2 regions of the Fictibacillus nanhaiensis genome follow, and region 1 is predicted to be linked to the other one. Evidence: a T-box and tRNA genes for the amino acid it is inferred to sense, from the RefSeq annotation. Region 1 holds a T-box; the other holds one or more tRNA genes.
What was found. A T-box is a leader RNA that pairs with one kind of tRNA and senses whether it is charged. The one in region 1 lies ahead of argS (arginine--tRNA ligase), so its partner is inferred to be a tRNA-Arg.

Region 1 (9,001 bases):
ACGCAATATTTCTATATTTTAACATGCAACCCCTCTTTCAATGATTTTAATTATCAATAAAGTACTATGTTAACATCTTCACAAATTTATGCAAGTCGTTATGTTCTTTTCCATCTGATTGTAATATGATTTTTACATAAGGAATAAGGAAATGAATGGGGGAATAAGAATGAAATTTTACGTGGCTTCAGGTTTTCAAAATAAAGAGCTTGTAAAAAGGATAGGGGATGACTTACAAAAGAATCTTCAATGGCAGCTGACTTATGATTGGACGCTAAACGCTAGGGCTGAGACGAAAGAGGATTTGGCTGAAATAGGTAAGAAAGAATATGAAGCAGTGATGGAAGCTGACATAACGATCGTAATCTTGCCTGGAGGAAAAGGGTGTCATACAGAACTCGGTATTGCTCTAGGGAATAAGAAAACCGTAATCTTGTATGATCCAGAAGGTGTGTTAAACAAATTAACAGAAGCCACTACATTTTATTTTCTACCAGAGATCATTCATTGGAATGGGGTAGTAGAAGAACTGCCTTCATTATGCAGTTCTTCTGTACCTCATTGCGCTTCTTTGTAAGATTGATTTTGAAAGGTTGTAACGGTTTTATTTGCAATTCGATCGTATCCTTCTTCGTTTGGATGGATGGAATCAAAAAGCCATTTATCCATATCTTCTGTTTGAAGGGCATCACTAACAGGAACTACTAGAGCTGGTTTGTGTGAAAGTGCTGTTTCATAGGCGATTAGATTCCAATCATTTAAAAGTTTTTCAGTAGCGGGGTAATATTTCTGTTCGGCATTTACAACGTTATATAATTCATTTAATACAATTATCGCATTAGGGTTATGCTTCCTGATGTTTTCGAAAATGTCATTTAAATTTTGCTGATACTCAGTTTTAACATCATCATAACTTTGTATCGCTTTTAGAGGGCCCTGTTTTTTTGCTATTTGTACAAGGTCATTACCGCCAATATTAATTGAAATGATATCTGCTTTTTCGACAGATTGCTGAACGGCTGAAATCTCCAATTGATTCAATAATCCTTGACTCGTAAACCCGGAAACACCTTGATTTTCAAGAACAAAGGTTTTCCCTGTTAAGTTCTGGAGGTTATCGTTTACTTTAGTGGCGAAACCACCTTCTTCAGAGCCTCTACCTTCAGCAACAGAATCGCCTAGTACAAGGTGATTAAATGTTGTTTTTGGAGAATTTTTAAGGTGATCGAGATAAGTGATCTGCTTAGAATCTGAGGAAGCGTTGTGGTCGATCACAGATTCTTTTTTAATCTGGCTTATTTTATATTGTGGATAGTAATACCACCCAACCGCACTTATAACCAACAGCAAAACAAACAAGGAGATCATATATCTTTTCTTCATATATATCCTCCTGTATGAAAAGGTTTAATAAAAGTATTAGTTATTGATAATAACATAAATATGCCTAGAAAGTGAAAGGTGACAACTTGAATAACCATTCTTTAAAGATACCTGTATTTATACCTTTAATAATAGGGATTGTAGCAATATCGTTTTCTTCCATTTTTGTTAAATGGTCTGATGCACCAGTCTCTGTACAAGGGATGTACCGATTATTATTTACACTGATCATGATGTTCCCTTTTGTTTGGAAACAAGTTTATTTATTGAAAAAAATAACTTGGCATGAGATCTGCTTATTATTTTTATCAGGAACCTTTCTAGCTCTTCATTTCTTGTTTTGGATGGGATCATTGAAATTAACTACCGTAGCAAGTTCAACGATACTACTTTCCCTACAGCCTGTATTTGTAATGATTGGAGCATACATAGCGTTTCGGGAAAAAACGTCTAAAGCTGCGATTATAGGGATGGTGGTTGCCATTCTTGGTGCCATTATGATTGGGTGGGGAGACATTGGCATCTCTGCAAAACATATTCAAGGAGATCTTTTATCGATTCTAGGTACGATTGTAGTGGCAGCCCATATGTTGATCGGCCAAAAGCTTCTTCGAACATTTCCTGCTACGCTTTATAGTTTTTCGGTATTTTTGATAGCGGTCATTGTATTTGGAATCTACAATTTTACTTTGGGTATATCGATGACTGGTTATTCTGAGCAAGAGTGGGGAATTTTTCTGTTGCTTGCAATCGTTCCAACTGTTTTTGGACATGTATTATTCAACTGGTTACTAAAATATGTTACGGCTGCTACGATATCAATGGCAATCTTAGGAGAACCTGTTGGTGCCACTTTGTTAGCTTTTCTAATACTGGATGAATCACTAACTCTTTCCCAATGGAGTGGAGGCGTTATCGTATTAGCCGGACTTTACTACTTCCTGCAAAATACGAGAAAACAGAAGAATAGCTCACCTCCAGCTCCGGTTAAGACACCAGTTACACCAGGTCCCATGGTAAAAAAAGGGTGAGAGCCTTTTTCTATGCTTTTGAATGACATTCTTATATGATGAAACAAACAGATGAAAAAGGAGATTGATCTCATGAGTAACTATGCAAAAGCTACTTTTGCTGGTGGATGTTTTTGGTGTATGGTCACACCATTTGAAGAATGGCCTGGTATTATTTCTGTAGAATCAGGCTATACGGGTGGCCATAAAGAAAATCCGACTTACAAAGAAGTTTGTAGCGAAACGACTGGCCATTTTGAGGCAGTCCAAATTACATTTGATCCATCTATCATCTCGTATGAAAAAATCGTTTCTGTGTTTTGGAAACAAATTGATCCTACTGATGCAGGAGGTCAATTTTATGACCGCGGTGATTCGTATCGCACTGCCATTTTTTATCATGATGAAGAACAAAAAACGATCGCTGAGAAATCAAAGAAGGAATTAGAGGAGAGCGGCCGATTCGACAAACCGATCGCAACTTTAATATTACCAGCTGATACATTCTATCCGGCTGAAGAATATCATCAGGATTATCACAAAAAGAATCCGTTTCATTACAAGCGTTATCGTCAAGGCTCAGGTAGAGATGCATTTATTAAATCACACTGGGTAGACAATGGGCAAAAAGAAGAAATTCTTAAAACATTAAGTCCTATCCAGTATAACGTTACACAAAACGATGGAACTGAACCACCGTTTCAAAATGAATTTTGGAATCATACAGAAGAAGGTATCTATGTAGATATCGTTTCTGGAGAACCTCTTTTTAGTTCTTTAGATAAATTTGATAGCAGCTGTGGATGGCCAAGTTTTACAAAACCGGTTCGTTCATCTACTGTTGAAGAAAAAGAGGACTTATCACACGGTATGATCAGAACGGAAGTTAGAAGTAAGGATGCAGACTCCCATTTAGGACATGTATTCACTGATGGTCCTCGAGATCGCGGAGGATTAAGATATTGTATCAACTCTGCAGCACTCCGGTTTATTCCGAAGAACGAACTAAAAGAAAAAGGATACGGAGAATATCTCACTCTGTTCGAACAAAAATAAGCCAACACCTAATCAATGACAAAGAAAAACCAGCCCATTTCGCTGGTTTTTCTTTATATACATGAATTCAAGTTAGATTATTTAATTTTAAATCGTCCTACGTTTATTCGTCCTAGACTTCTTGTTTTTACGTATAGAAAAAGATCAAACTCACTCAATAGTAGTGGGTTTGATCTTTTTTTGTTTAGTTAACAGGTATGGATTTGAGCGGAATCATACTTTGAACCTTTATAGGGTGGAATTTTCATTACCTAAGCTCAAACTGTTTTATTTTTGTTCAGAAGAGGAATAAGAATGTGACTGAATGTATTTTAATCGGGCAAATAGAATAATTGCTCCAGCTGTTAGACCTGATATTAAACCAATCCAATAACCATATGCACCAAGAGTTGTGAAGTTCGCTAGATAATATCCAACGGGTAGACCAAGCACCCAGTAAGAGATAAATGAAAGCATAAAGGTTACATTTACATCTTTATAGCCTCTTAGTGCACCTTGTATCGGAGCACCTATAGCGTCAGCCAATTGAAAGAACACTGCATACCATAAGAACGAGATCGTAAGTTGAATGACTTCTGGTTCGTTTGAATACATTCTCGCTACTTGGTCATCGAAAATGACTAAAAGACCTGATAGGATTAGAGCAAATCCAACTGCCGTTATTATTCCGATGTAACTATATTGGGCTGCGTCTTTAAAGCGTTTTGCACCAACTTCAAAACCAACTGCAATCGTAAGCGCAAAAGAGATGCTTAGTGGCAGCATATATAGGAATGAAGCAAAGTTAAGTGCGGCTTGGTGAGCCGCTATGGTTATCGTGTTAAAATCACTCATTAACAAGGTAACAGCCGCAAATATACTTACTTCAAAAAAGATGGCAAGACCAATCGGAACGCCGATTTTCAACTGTTCTTTCCAAGCGGTCAAAGAAGGTTTATAGAAGTTTCTAAAAAGTTTATATCCCCTAAATGGATTCACTTTAACGACGATGACAACGGTAATAATTGCGGTTACCCAATACGTTATAGCTGTTGCAACACCTGCACCTACTCCGCCTAATTCTGGAAAACCACCTTTACCAAAAATAAATAGGTAGTTAAAGATCGCATTTACGGGTAGTCCGACAAGAGTAATAAACATTGTAATTCTAGTTTGACCAAGCGCATCTATAAAAGATCGAAGTGCTCCATATAAAAACAATGGCATGATCCCGAAAGAGAGTGCGATTAAATATCCTCTTGCAACATTTTCAACTTCTTTTTCAAGAGACATCGCTCCTAAAATAGGATCTAACATAACTGATCCTAAAACAACAACGATGACGGATATTACAACAGACAAGTAGACTGCTTGCATAACAGATCGGGGAACATTTTTAGTGTTCTTAGCACCTAAAAGCTGTGAGACGATAGGTGTTAATGCCATTAGGATACCATTTAGCCCAGTGAAGATTGGCACCCACAAACTCGATCCGATGGCTACACCTGCTAATTGATCAGCACCAGATCGGCCACTCATTACCGTATCTAAAAAGTTCATGGCATACAAGCCTAACTGAGTGACTAAGACTGGAATCACCAGGATTAAGAAGTTTTTGTATTTATCTCTTAACGAATATGTCTGTATCATATGCATACTTCCTTTAGTATTAAACTGTCAATTCGAGACAATGCATTATATCATAAAACATAACTAATATACGTGAAGGAGAAACTATGAGTGTTCAATTTCTTTTTGAAGTTCAATCTGTTCTGCCAGGAGAGCAAAGCGACGAAAAGATTGTACTGGTATCAACAGAGCTTTTATATAAAAGCAGTGGGGAAACAATTTATACAGGCATAATACCGGTCAGAGTTACAGAACATGGAGTTTTTGTATCAGTACCAGCCGTTACGGCGGCTTTTAATTCAAAATATTTACGAACGGAAACGTTATTTCGGTTAAAAAGATACATTAAACGCATGAGAGATTACTTGGATTTTGATAATAAGGAATAAGTTGACTTTTTGTTTTTGCCCTCATATAATATGAAAAACTATAACTCAGATCATTTATGAAAAAGAGAGTACTCTGTAAGGATGTTCATAGCGAGCAAGGAATCGGTGTAAGCCTTGCACTACTTACAGACGAAGCGCACTTTGGAAATGTTTGCTTGAAACGAAGTAGAGCAGACCGGGACTTCCCGTTAACAAGTCAAGTGGCCTTTTGGCAATGAGAGTGGTACCGCGGTTAATATCCGTCTCTTCTATTAATGTAGAAGAGGCGGATTTTTTTTATTTTAGGGAGGGAAACGAATGAACGGAAAACATATATTTGCAGCTTACTTACAAGATCAAATCGGGAATGACTTAACATGGGAACAAATTGAAGCCTCTATTGAAAAGCCAAAACAGATCCAACATGGTGATCTAGCATTTCCCTGTTTTCAGTTAGCTAAGACCTTTAAGAAATCTCCAAATGAAATCGCAAAAACGATAGCTCAAGGAAACATTTCAGGTGAGTTTGAGAAAATTGAAGCTGTAGGGAGCTATGTAAATGTTTTTTTAAATAAAAAAGCAGAAGCTCAATCTCTGCTGACTCAAATTTTAAAAGAGAAGGACGCATATGCCAACCATCGTTTCGGTCATGGGAAAACGATCCTTTTAGATCTTTCCTCACCAAACATCGCTAAGCCGTTCTCGATGGGACATCTACGCTCGACTGTAATCGGTTCCTCTATAGCCGCTATCAGTGAAAAATGCGGCTACCAGACAGTAAAAATAAATTATATAGGAGATTGGGGAACTCAGTTTGGAAAATTGATCTCAGCCTATTTAAAGTGGGGCGAGGAAAATAAAGTCCGTAATAATCCGATCGAAGAGCTGACTAAACTTTACGTACGTTTTCATGAAGAAGCTGAAAAAGATCCTTCGTTAAATGATGAAGGTAGAATGTGGTTTAAGAAATTAGAAGATCATGATCCAAAAGCTAAAGAACTATGGATCTGGTTTAAAGAAGTATCTTTAGAAGCTTTTCAGAAAATTTATGAGTTATTGGATGTCCAATTCGATTCCTATAACGGTGAAGCTTTCTTTAACGATAAGATGGATGCTTCTTTGAAAGCATTGCAAGAAATGAATTTGTTAGAACTCTCTGAAGGTGCTCAAGTTGTAAGAGTAGGTGATGATCTACCACCGTGTTTGATCAAAAAGACAGACGGTGCCACTTTATATGCAACACGTGACATTACGGCTGCTCTCTATAGAAAGAACACCTATGACTTTGACGAAGCGTTCTATGTTGTCGGTCACGAACAATCTCTACATTTTGAACAAGTGAAGCGAGTCCTGAGAAAGCTCGGACATGATTGGGCAGACAACATGCACCATGTTCCATTCGGGCTCATTTTACAGAACGGTAAGAAAATGAGTACTCGAAAAGGAAAAACAGTCCTATTAGAAACGGTTATTTTAGAAGCAGTTAAGTTAGCAGAACAAAATATTCGAAGTAAGAATCCTGAACTACATGAAATAGCGACCGTCGCTCGTCAAGTAGGAGTGGGGGCTGTTATCTTTCATGATTTAAAAAATGAAAAGGGAAATGATGTGGAATTTTCGCTTGAGATGATGCTTAAATTCGAAGGTGACACAGGGCCGTATGTGCAGTATACAGCAGCTAGAATACAAACCTTATTGAATAGAGGGAACTTTACCGGGAGCGTTCCACTAGAGTTCTCCATCGGATCTGAAAGCTGGGAGATTCTATCTGTATTAAGCGAGTTTCCTGAAGTTGTTGAACTTGCGTTTCACAGAAAAGAACCATCTATAATTTCAAAATATGTCTTAAAACTATCTCATAAGTTCAACCACTATTATGCACATGTGAAAATCTTAGATAGTAAAGAAACGCCAGAACGATTAGCACTTTGTGCAGCTGTTCAAATCGTGCTGAAAGAAGGATTACGATTATTAGGCGTACAGACACCGAATAAAATGTAAAGTTACCGATTATTTTGCTGTAAAGTTTATTTAGTAGCAAATCATCAAGAATCCGTTATATAATCTTATAACTTCATATAAATTATGGGATCGAGGAACGGACAATGAAATTAAATGAACATACGAAGGGTATATGGTATGCCGCTTTTTCTTATTTAATATGGGGATTTCTACCGCTATATTGGAAACCACTTCAATCAGCTGGTTCTGTTGAGATCTTAGCACACCGCATTCTATGGTCATTTCTTTTAATGATCGCGGTTATGTTCTTACTAAAAAAGAAAAAGTCACTAATAAGAGATGTAAAAGTACTTTTTAGTAATAGAAAGCAGTTTCTATCTGTATTGACTGCTTCGCTATTGATTAGTGGAAACTGGGTCATGTATATATGGGCGGTCAATACAGATCATGTTGTTGAAGCAAGTTTAGGCTATTATATCAATCCGCTCGTTAGTGTAATTTTAGGCATGCTTGTTTTAAAAGAAAAATTAAACAGCTGGCAGCTCGTATCCTTTTTGTTAGCTGCTTGCGGTGTTTTTCTATTAACATGGCAACATGGAGAATTTCCTTGGGTAGCTGTTTCTCTAGCGCTTTCGTTTGGTCTGTACGGACTTGTAAAAAAACTTGGGAGTTTTGATTCGTTAACGGGCTTAACGTTTGAGACGATGTTTGTCTTTCCATTAGCGTTCTTTTATTTAATCTTCCTTCAATGGAACGGAGAAGCTTCCTTTATCGCTGGAGGAACTTCTACGACATTGCTCTTATGGGGAGCAGGCCTTGTAACTGCTGTACCGTTACTTTGTTTTGCGCAAGGTGTTAAGCGGATTTCGATGACGATGATCGGTTTTCTACAATATATTGCTCCTACGATTATGCTCGTGTTAGGTGTTTTTTTGTATCAGGAAACATTCAGTCAGATACACGTCATTTCATTCGCTTTAATATGGCTTGCACTGCTTATTTTTACGGTCAGCAAAACAAAATGGGCAAATTATCTCATAAATCGTAAAAAACAAAATTCACTTTCTGCGAAAATATAGTATAATGGCAATGACCATTGTTACAGTTGAAACCTTATCAATGATAAGGTTCTTTTCATTCATTGTTTGAGAGCGCTTTAAATAGGGAAAAATTCAATGGCGAGAAATGATGAATCACCTGTTAACAGCAACAGCACAATACTTACAAAGGGAAGCAGGAGGGAACAAAAGATGAGTCATCAACGTTCCAAATCAGAAAATCCTTGGCAAGGACTAAGTGGACCGAATATGGCCTACATCCTTGAACTATATGATCAATATAGTGTGGATCCGGAATCTGTTGACAGTTCATTCAAAGAGAAATTTGATGCATGGGGGCCTCCAATTGAGGGCTCTGAATCAAATCAACGTACTGCACAGAGTTTTGATGGATTGGATTTCGAGAAATTAGCAGCTGCATTAAAATTAGCAGAAAACATTCGCACATACGGTCACCTGGCAGCTAACTTATACCCTGTAGGGGAATTTCCGAAAGATATCCACCATATTGACCCGAAAGAATTTAACTTAACAAAAGAAGATTTGAAAGCGATAC
Region 2 (9,001 bases), 900 kb from region 1:
GGTTTTGAGAGCTTTGTTTCTGAAGGAGACAGAGTTAAGATCGGCCAAAAGATTTTAAAGGTTGACCTGAACTTTGTTAAGGAAAATGCACCATCCGTAATCACACCGATTGTTTTCACAAATTTATCGGATGAAACAGTTTCCGTCGAAAAAACAGGAACTGTGGCTATAGAGGAAGAAAATATTATTACATTCAAAAAATAAAGGGGTAATTATCATGGCAGAAAAAACATTTAAAGTAACTAGCGAATCAGGAATTCACGCACGTCCAGCAACAACTTTAGTTAACCAAGCAGGTCAGTTCAGCTCAGATATTACACTTGACTACAACGGAAAAAGCGTTAACTTAAAATCAATCATGGGCGTAATGAGTCTTGGAATTCAACAAGGATCTTCAATCGTGATCAAAGCAGAAGGTTCAGATGCAGATGAAGCAATCGCAGCATTAGAAAATGTAATGAAAAAGGAAGGGCTTGGTGAGTAATGTCTGAAAAAATTTCAGGTATTGCAGCATCAGCCGGCATCGCAATCGCAAAAGCGTTTGTTCTTCAAAACCCTGAATTAAAGATCGAAAGAAAATCGATTTCCGATTCAGCGAGTGAGATCGAGCGTTTTGAAGCAGCGCTAAAGGTTTCGAAAGAGGAACTTTCTGTTATTAAAGAAAAAGCGAACAAAGAGTTAGGCGAAGATAAGGCAGCGATTTTTGCTGCCCATCTTCTTGTTTTGAGCGATCCAGAACTAGTTGATGCTGTAAAACAAAAGATCGAGAATGAAAAAGTAAACGCAGAAGCGGCAATGGACGATGTTTCATCCATGTTCATCAATATGTTTGAGTCGATGGATAACGAATACATGAAAGAGCGTGCTGCAGATATTCGTGACGTTTCGAAACGAGTGTTGGCACATCTGTTAAATGTGACGTTTACAACACCTGCAAGCATCACTGAAGAGGTTGTCATCCTAGCTGAAGATTTAACTCCTTCTGACACGGCTCAATTAAACCGTAATTTTGTTAAAGGATTTGCAACTGACATTGGCGGGAGAACTTCTCACTCAGCAATCATGTCTCGTTCAATGGAAATTCCTGCAGTAGTAGGAACGAAAACCATTACGGAAAACGTTGAGAACGGCGTAATGGTAATCATCGACGGTTTAGATGGACACGTAATCGTGAATCCGACTGAAGATGAAATCGCAACGTATGAAGAGAAACAAAAACAATATCAAAAGCAAAAAGCGGAATGGGCAAAGCTAGTGAATGAAAAAACATTCTCAAGCGATTCTGTTCAAGTTGAGCTTGCGGCTAATATTGGAACACCAGCTGACGTTAAAGGTGTATTAGAAAACGGTGCAGAAGGCGTTGGCTTATACCGTACAGAATTCCTTTACATGGGCCGAGACCAACTTCCTACTGAAGAAGAGCAGTTCAAGGCATATAGTGAAGTGCTTCAAAAGATGGAAGGCAAACCGGTGGTTATCCGTACACTTGATATCGGTGGAGATAAAGAGCTTCCTTATTTAAATCTTCCGAAAGAGTTAAATCCTTTCTTAGGATTCCGTGCGATACGCCTCTGCTTAGAAGAGCAAGAAATATTCCGTACGCAACTTAGAGCGCTTCTTCGTGCTAGCCAATATGGGAATTTGAAGATCATGTTCCCGATGATTGCTACACTTGGAGAATTCCGTGCTGCTAAAGGGATTTTATTAGAAGAAAAAGAAAAGCTCGTTTCAGAGGGTATAGAAGTATCTGAATCCATTGAAGTTGGTATCATGGTGGAAATTCCATCAACAGCTGTAATGGCAGATACATTTGCTAAAGAAGTTGACTTCTTCAGTATCGGTACCAACGATCTGATTCAATATACGATGGCTGCTGATCGTATGAACGAACAAGTTTCTTACTTGTATCAGCCGTACAATCCAGCGATTTTAAGATTAGTAAAAATGGTTATCGATGCAGCTCATAAAGAAGGCAAATGGGCTGGTATGTGTGGAGAGATGGCAGGCGATCCAATCGCAATTCCAATTCTTCTTGGCCTAGGCCTCGATGAATTTTCAATGAGTGCTACATCTGTACTTCCTGCTCGTAGTCAGATTTTAAGTCTTTCTAAAGAAAAGATCAGTGCACACATGGATGAAATTCTTCAAATGGAAACAATGGAAGACGTTGTGAAGTTTGCAGAAGAAAATTTCTAAAGTAGAAAAAAGACTATGGGGAAATATCCATAGTCTTTTTCTATAGATGTTAAACACGGGAGTGGTTGATTTCCGCTCCAGGTTGCTCGCTTTCCATGGGGCGTGCGGTGAGCCTTATGCAGTTCACAAACTTTAAAACATTACATTAACGAATGGTATTGCAATTTCATAAAAATATTAGCAGAATAGAAAACAGTGATTTAACGCCAGTATGTATAGAGAGATGAGGCGATGTTTTTTGAATAGACCCATTGGAGTCATTGATTCAGGAGTGGGAGGCTTAACGGTAGCAAGAGAGATCATGAAGCAGCTACCGAAAGAAGAAATTATTTACTTAGGTGACACGAAAAGGTGTCCGTATGGTCCAAGGCCATTTGAAGAGGTTAGGACTTATACATGGGAGATGATCGACTATCTTTTAGAACAGAAAATTAAGATGCTTGTCATTGCTTGTAATACGGCTACTGCAGCAGTATTAGAAGAAGCGAAGAGAAAGTTAGACATTCCGGTCTTAGGGGTTATCCATCCGGGTGCCCGTTCTGCTTTAAAAGCGACGAAAAATAATCACGTTGGTGTCATAGGCACAGTCGGAACGATCAACAGCGGTGCTTATAAACAGGCACTAACGCAGATTCGTAACGATGTAATCGTAGAAAGTTTAGCATGTCCGTTGTTCGTTCCGCTTGTTGAACAAGGAAAGTTATCAGGTGAAGAGACATTAAGTGCGGTTTCTGAAACCTTATATCCGCTAAAGGATGTATCAATCGATACGTTAATTCTGGGATGTACTCATTATCCGCTATTAAGACCGATTATTCAGCAAGTGATGGGAGAACACATCACGTTGATCTGTTCTGGTGCAGAAACTGCACGTGAGGTTTCTGTCATCCTTGATCATAGCAGACTTTTAAATACAGCAGATGCTAAACCCGTTCATCGGTTTTTAGCTACAGCAGAGAGCAATCATTTTCTGCAAATTGCTAACCACTGGTTAGACCGTAAGATTGAAAAAGTAGAATGTATTCAGTTGTAGTTTCCATAGCACTAGATTTTGGTAATCTCTTGAAGATAATATTGTAGTAAAAAGAGTAGAATCCATTTAGGGTTCTGCTCTTTTTATTTTTTGTACAAGTGGTCTATCGGAAGAAGATAGCTCGTATACATAATAGTACAAACCACTTGAGGAGGGAAAGTATGCGCAAAATGATGAAGTCAGGAGCACCGCTTATTATATTATCAGCTTCATTGCTGGTATCAGGTTGCGGACTATGGGGAGAGAAAGCAGGAAATGAGCTTGATCCCCCTAAAGTGAATTATGTGAAAGAGGGTCAGTCGCTTGATAAGAAGGATAAAGCAGCGAGTGCAGAACAAACGAATAAACGTCAGCTGTTTTTATTCGACAGTAATGGCATGGTTGTACCGCAAGTCCTTGCTCTTCCAAAGAACGATGAAACAGCGAAACAAGTACTGCAGTACCTGGTTAAGGATGGTCCTGTAAGCAATATGCTTCCTAACGGTTTTCAAGCTGTTCTGCCGGCAGATACAGAAGTGTTGTCGGTAAATATTAAAAAGGGAACAGCTACAGCGAATTTTTCAAAAGAATTTACGGAGTATAACGCAGCAGATGAAATGAAGATCTTGCAAGCTATTACTTTTACACTTACTCAGTTTGATAACATAAAGAAGGTTAAAATTCAGATCGCAGGAAAGAACCAAAATTCAATGCCTGTTAACAATACACCAGTAGGTGATGGTGTGAGCCGAGTGGACGGTATAAATCTTGAAAATGGCAGTGTCGCAGATATCACAAACAGTGAACTTGTAACACTCTATTTCTTGGCACAGACACAGGATCAAACGTATTATGTACCTGTAACACGCCGAGTTGCAAAAGAAGGAACAGATAAGGTAACCGCAACGATTAAGCACCTAATTGATGGGCCTTCTGCAGAAAGCAGCCTTTTAACAGACTTTAGAACAGATGTGAAATTGTTAAGTACACCTGTCGTCAAAGATGGTGTTGTTACGCTTAATTTTAATGGAGCTTTGTTAGATAATAAAGAAGAAAGTATGATTGCAGATGAAGTGTTAAATTCCATTGTACTTTCTCTTACAGAACTTTCTGAAGTGAAAAAAGTAGCGATTAAAGTGGATGGAAAGTCTAAAATATTTAATGAAAAAGGGAAAGAACTCACAGCCCCAGTTTCAAGACCTAAAGAAGTGAATACAGGTGAATTTTAAAATCAAATAGGTTGTGATACAGTAAAGAGGCGAATATTCGTCTCTTTTTTAATGCTCTGTTGTTTTGAAAGTAGTTCATTTCCGTTTCAGGTGCTTCGACTTCGGCGGGGCATGCGGGAAACTTGATTGTTGAAGCCGTTTCACCAAATGACCGTAATATCAAAAACCTATAGAAAAGCTTTTTACAAAACGGAGGCGTACCTAATGAAAATTTTAGTTGCTACGAAAAATAAGGGTAAAGCAAAAGAATTCAAATCGATGTTTGAAAACCTTGGAGTTGAGATCCTCTCTTTAAACGACATTGAAGGAAGTCCTGATGTTGAAGAAACAGGCGTTACATTTGAAGAGAACGCAATTTTAAAGGCAGAAACCATCTCTAATCAGATGAATATTCCTGTTATTGCTGATGACTCTGGATTAGAAATCAATGCCCTAGAAGGAAGACCTGGCGTTTATTCGGCTAGGTATGCAGGAATACATAAAAGTGATGAAGATAACATGAAAAAAGTACTAGAAGAACTACAAGATGTTGAAGATAGCCATAGAGATGCTCAGTTTGTATGTGCTTTGGCTTTTGCCAGACCTCAAAAAGAAACGCTGGTTGTAAAGGGAGAATGTAAAGGTCAGATTTTAAGAGAAAAACGGGGTACCGAAGGTTTTGGGTATGACCCGATCTTCTTTCTTCCTCAATTAAATCGTTCCATGGCAGAATTAACGAAAGAAGAAAAAAATAAAATTAGTCATAGAGCTGTAGCTTTAGAAAAACTTAAAAAACTGATCAATGAGGAGGATCTCTTATGGGAAAAGCCTTAATTGTTAGCGATAGTCATGGTTTAACAGATGAGTTAGAAACATTGAAGAGACGTTATCAAGACGATGTAGATCTAATGATACATTGTGGCGATTCAGAACTTTCGACATCATCGAAAGAGATGTCTGGTTTTATAACCGTTAAAGGAAATATGGATTATTTAGGGGATGATTTTCCTAACGAAGCCATTGAACTGTTAGAAGATACATGTATATATATAACGCATGGTCATCTATACGATGTGAAGATGTCTTATCTTTCACTTGCGTACAGAGCAGAGGAGACAGGAGCAACCATTGCTTGTTTTGGGCATTCACATATAGCTGAAGCTTTTGAACGTGAGGGAATGATCTTTATCAATCCAGGAAGTATCAGGCTGCCTAGAGGTTCGTTTGAGAAGAGTTATGCATTATTAGAAATTGAAGATAGAAGCATTTCAGTTAGTTTTTATTCATTCGATGGTAAACGTATCGATCAGTTAAGTAAGACTTTCGAAAAAAAACCAGTAAGAAAATAAAAAAGTTGAGAAAATGGGTTGACTATAATTTAGATATCATGTATATTTAGTTATGTCGTCGCGACAAGGTCTAAATTGTCTGCGGGTGTAGTTTAGTGGTAAAACAAGAGCCTTCCAAGCTCTGGTCGTGAGTTCGATTCTCATCACCCGCTCCATTTGTTTTTCTCACGTTCAAATGGTCCATGAAAAGTTACATCTAAAGTTAACAGATCTTACAATTAAAATGCATGATAAAAAATATATTTGTATCCACAGTCGACGGGTGGAACAAATCACTGTGTGCCCGCAGCGCATGGTAATTGCGGAAAGCGCCATTGCTATGCGAAAGGGGCTCCAATACATATGTCCCAGTAGCTCAGCCGGATAGAGCATACGCCTTCTAAGCGTACGGTCGGGAGTTCGAATCTCTCCTGGGACGCCATAATACTTACATAAAACAACTTTTCGACACGCTTGATATCCTCTATTAAAGGAAATCAAGCGTGTTTTTTTCATTTCTATTGAAAGCGCTTTAAAAATGTTTACAATGTGACGCGTTAAAGCTTCAAAACCTTATGGGCATAGGGATGAAAGCGTGTGCAAAATAACTGAAAAGTCAGAATTCATTAAAAAATACAAAATTCGTGGTTGATTCTTTAATAAGATGGGCGTAATATTGTCAACAATTATTAAATTATTTTTAAAAAATTCAAATAATTCAAATGGACAAGTAAAGGAGGATCACGATGCAGGAGCAATGGGTTTATGTTAATGGTGAGCACGTATTAAAGGAAGACGCCAAAGTCTCAGTTTATGATCATGGATTTTTATATGGAGATGGGGTGTTTGAAGGTATTCGAGTCTATAACGGAAATGTGTACCGATTAGAAGAACATCTTCAACGTTTATACGAATCAGCTCAATCCATTATGCTGACAATTCCACACACTAAAGAAGAACTAACAGACATCATTGTTCAAACGCTCCAGAAAAATAAATATCGTGATGCTTATATTCGATTAGTTATTTCACGAGGAAAAGGAAATTTAGGATTGGACCCTTTTACATGCGGCCAACCTGGAGTCATTGTCATTGCGGAACAGCTTGCACTATTTCCTAAAAAACTTTATGAAACAGGTTTAGAAATCATAACGGTGGCAAGCAGAAGAAACCGCCCGGATGTATTAAGTCCTAAGGTTAAATCGCTAAACTACCTAAACAATATCTTAGTCAAGATTGAGGCTAGCCTTGCTGGTGTAAGTGAAGCATTGATGCTAAACGATCAAGGGTATGTCGCGGAAGGTTCTGCGGATAATGTGTTCATCATCAAAGGGAACACCATTAAAACACCACCAGGATACTTAGGGGCTTTAGAAGGAATTACTCGAAATGCGATTGTTGAAATTGCGCGAGCACAGGGCTACAAAATGGTTGAAGAACCATTCACGAGACATGATGTTTATGTAGCAGATGAAGTATTCCTTACTGGAACTGCTGCTGAAGTTATTGCAGTAGTAAAAGTAGATGGAAGAGTGATTGGAAACGGAGCACCAGGTGAACATACGAACAAACTTTTAAAATCCTTCAGAGAGAAAGTAGTTGAAGAAGGAGTTAAGGTATATCCAAATCAAGCCGTTCAAGCGGGATAAAAGAAGTATAGGAGTGTTACAGATATGCGCAGTAATATGATCAAACAAGGAATCGATAGAGCCCCGCACAGAAGTCTTCTCCACGCAGCGGGAGTTGCACCAGAGGATATGGATAAACCCTTTATCGGCGTTTGTAATTCCTATGTTGATATTATTCCGGGGCATATGCATCTAAACAAAGTAGGGGAATGGGTAAAAGAAGCCATTCGAGAAGCTGGTGGAATTCCATTTGAGTTTAATACGATCGGTGTAGACGATGGTATTGCAATGGGACATATCGGCATGAGGTATTCACTTCCGAGTCGAGAAGTCATTGCAGATGCAGCCGAAACGGTGATTAACGCCCATTGGTTCGACGGGGTTTTCTACATACCAAACTGTGACAAAATCACCCCTGGTATGTTGATGGCTGCTGTAAGGACGAATGTTCCAGCAGTGTTTGTTTCAGGTGGTCCGATGGAAGCAGGGAAGTCTATGGCAGGAAAATCCCTATCCCTTGCCTCGGTATTTGAAGGAGTAGGTTCTCACTTAGCGGGAAAGATGACGAGAGAAGAACTATTAGAACTTGAAACGAGTGCTTGTCCAACTTGTGGATCCTGTTCTGGTATGTTTACAGCCAACAGCATGAATTCCATCATGGAGATGCTAGGAATTACATTACCGGGTAATGGTACGATCGTAGCTACCTCAGACGAAAGAAAAGAACTGATCAAAGAGGCTGCGACATCACTTATGGATCTTGTGAAAAACGATATAAAACCTAGAGATATTATCACGAAAGAAGCAATTGATGACGCTTTTGCGTTAGACATGGCGATGGGCGGCTCAACGAATACCGTACTTCATATGCTTGCCATCGCAAATGAAGCTGAGATTGATTATGACTTATCATCAATCAACGAGATCGCAGAACGCATTCCGTATTTATCAAAGATCAGTCCTGCTTCGGATTATTCTATGCAAGATGTTCACAGAGCGGGTGGTGTTAGTGCGATTATCAATGAACTTTGCAAAATGGAAGGGGCGATCCATAACGACCGGTTAACGATAACTGGAAAAACCCTCGAAGAACGAGTGCGTCACGCTGAAATTTTAGATGATGATGTTATCCGTAGAAGAGATAAGGCTTATTCACCAGTAGGAGGTCTATCCATTCTTTATGGAAACATTGCACCGGATGGTTGTGTGATTAAAGTAGGTGCAGTTGATCCTTCAATTAAAACATTTCAAGGCGAAGCAATCGTCTACGAATCCCAAGAAGAAGCGATTGAAGGCATAAATAACGGTGAAGTAAGAGAAGGGCATGTCGTTGTCATTCGATATGAAGGACCGAAGGGTGGGCCAGGTATGCCGGAGATGCTCTCCCCAACTTCAGCTATCGCTGGAAGGGGATTGAGCACAAAAGTAGCGCTGATAACGGATGGGAGATTTTCAGGTGCTTCCCGAGGTATCTCAATCGGTCACATCTCGCCAGAAGCGGCACAGGGCGGACCGATCGCGTTCGTAAACAATGGTGATCCAATCTTAATAGATCTAGTAAATAGAACGATTCATGTTTTATTAACAGAAGAAGACTTAAAAGAAAGAAAAGAAGGCTGGGTGAAACCC

Region 2: it has a tRNA-Arg gene. The T-box ahead of argS (arginine--tRNA ligase) is inferred to sense a tRNA for this amino acid. The anticodon was not compared.

What each region holds. Positions count from the first base shown of each region.
Region 1 covers NZ_JBHUPF010000006.1:2,116,940-2,125,940, reverse strand. The annotation lists gene proC (pyrroline-5-carboxylate reductase) at 1-25, opposite strand, end outside; gene ACFS5O_RS14475 (group-specific protein) at 170-577, shown strand; gene ACFS5O_RS14470 (GDSL-type esterase/lipase family protein) at 559-1,383, opposite strand; gene ACFS5O_RS14465 (DMT family transporter) at 1,470-2,414, shown strand; gene msrA (peptide-methionine (S)-S-oxide reductase MsrA) at 2,487-3,449, shown strand; gene ACFS5O_RS14455 (MATE family efflux transporter) at 3,717-5,078, opposite strand; gene ACFS5O_RS14450 (hypothetical protein) at 5,165-5,446, shown strand; T-box leader at 5,494-5,696, shown strand; gene argS (arginine--tRNA ligase) at 5,744-7,426, shown strand; gene rarD (EamA family transporter RarD) at 7,531-8,466, shown strand; gene ACFS5O_RS14435 (2-oxoglutarate dehydrogenase E1 component) at 8,638-9,001, shown strand, end outside.
Region 2 covers NZ_JBHUPF010000006.1:1,215,217-1,224,217, forward strand. The annotation lists gene ptsG (glucose-specific PTS transporter subunit IIBC) at 1-204, shown strand, start outside; gene ACFS5O_RS09680 (phosphocarrier protein HPr) at 218-484, shown strand; gene ptsP (phosphoenolpyruvate--protein phosphotransferase) at 484-2,196, shown strand; gene racE (glutamate racemase) at 2,435-3,229, shown strand; gene ACFS5O_RS09695 (GerMN domain-containing protein) at 3,391-4,437, shown strand; gene ACFS5O_RS09700 (XTP/dITP diphosphatase) at 4,642-5,250, shown strand; gene ACFS5O_RS09705 (metallophosphoesterase family protein) at 5,235-5,765, shown strand; tRNA gene ACFS5O_RS09710 (tRNA-Gly) at 5,847-5,920, shown strand; tRNA gene ACFS5O_RS09715 (tRNA-Arg) at 6,110-6,186, shown strand; gene ilvE (branched-chain-amino-acid transaminase) at 6,491-7,393, shown strand; gene ilvD (dihydroxy-acid dehydratase) at 7,418-9,001, shown strand, end outside.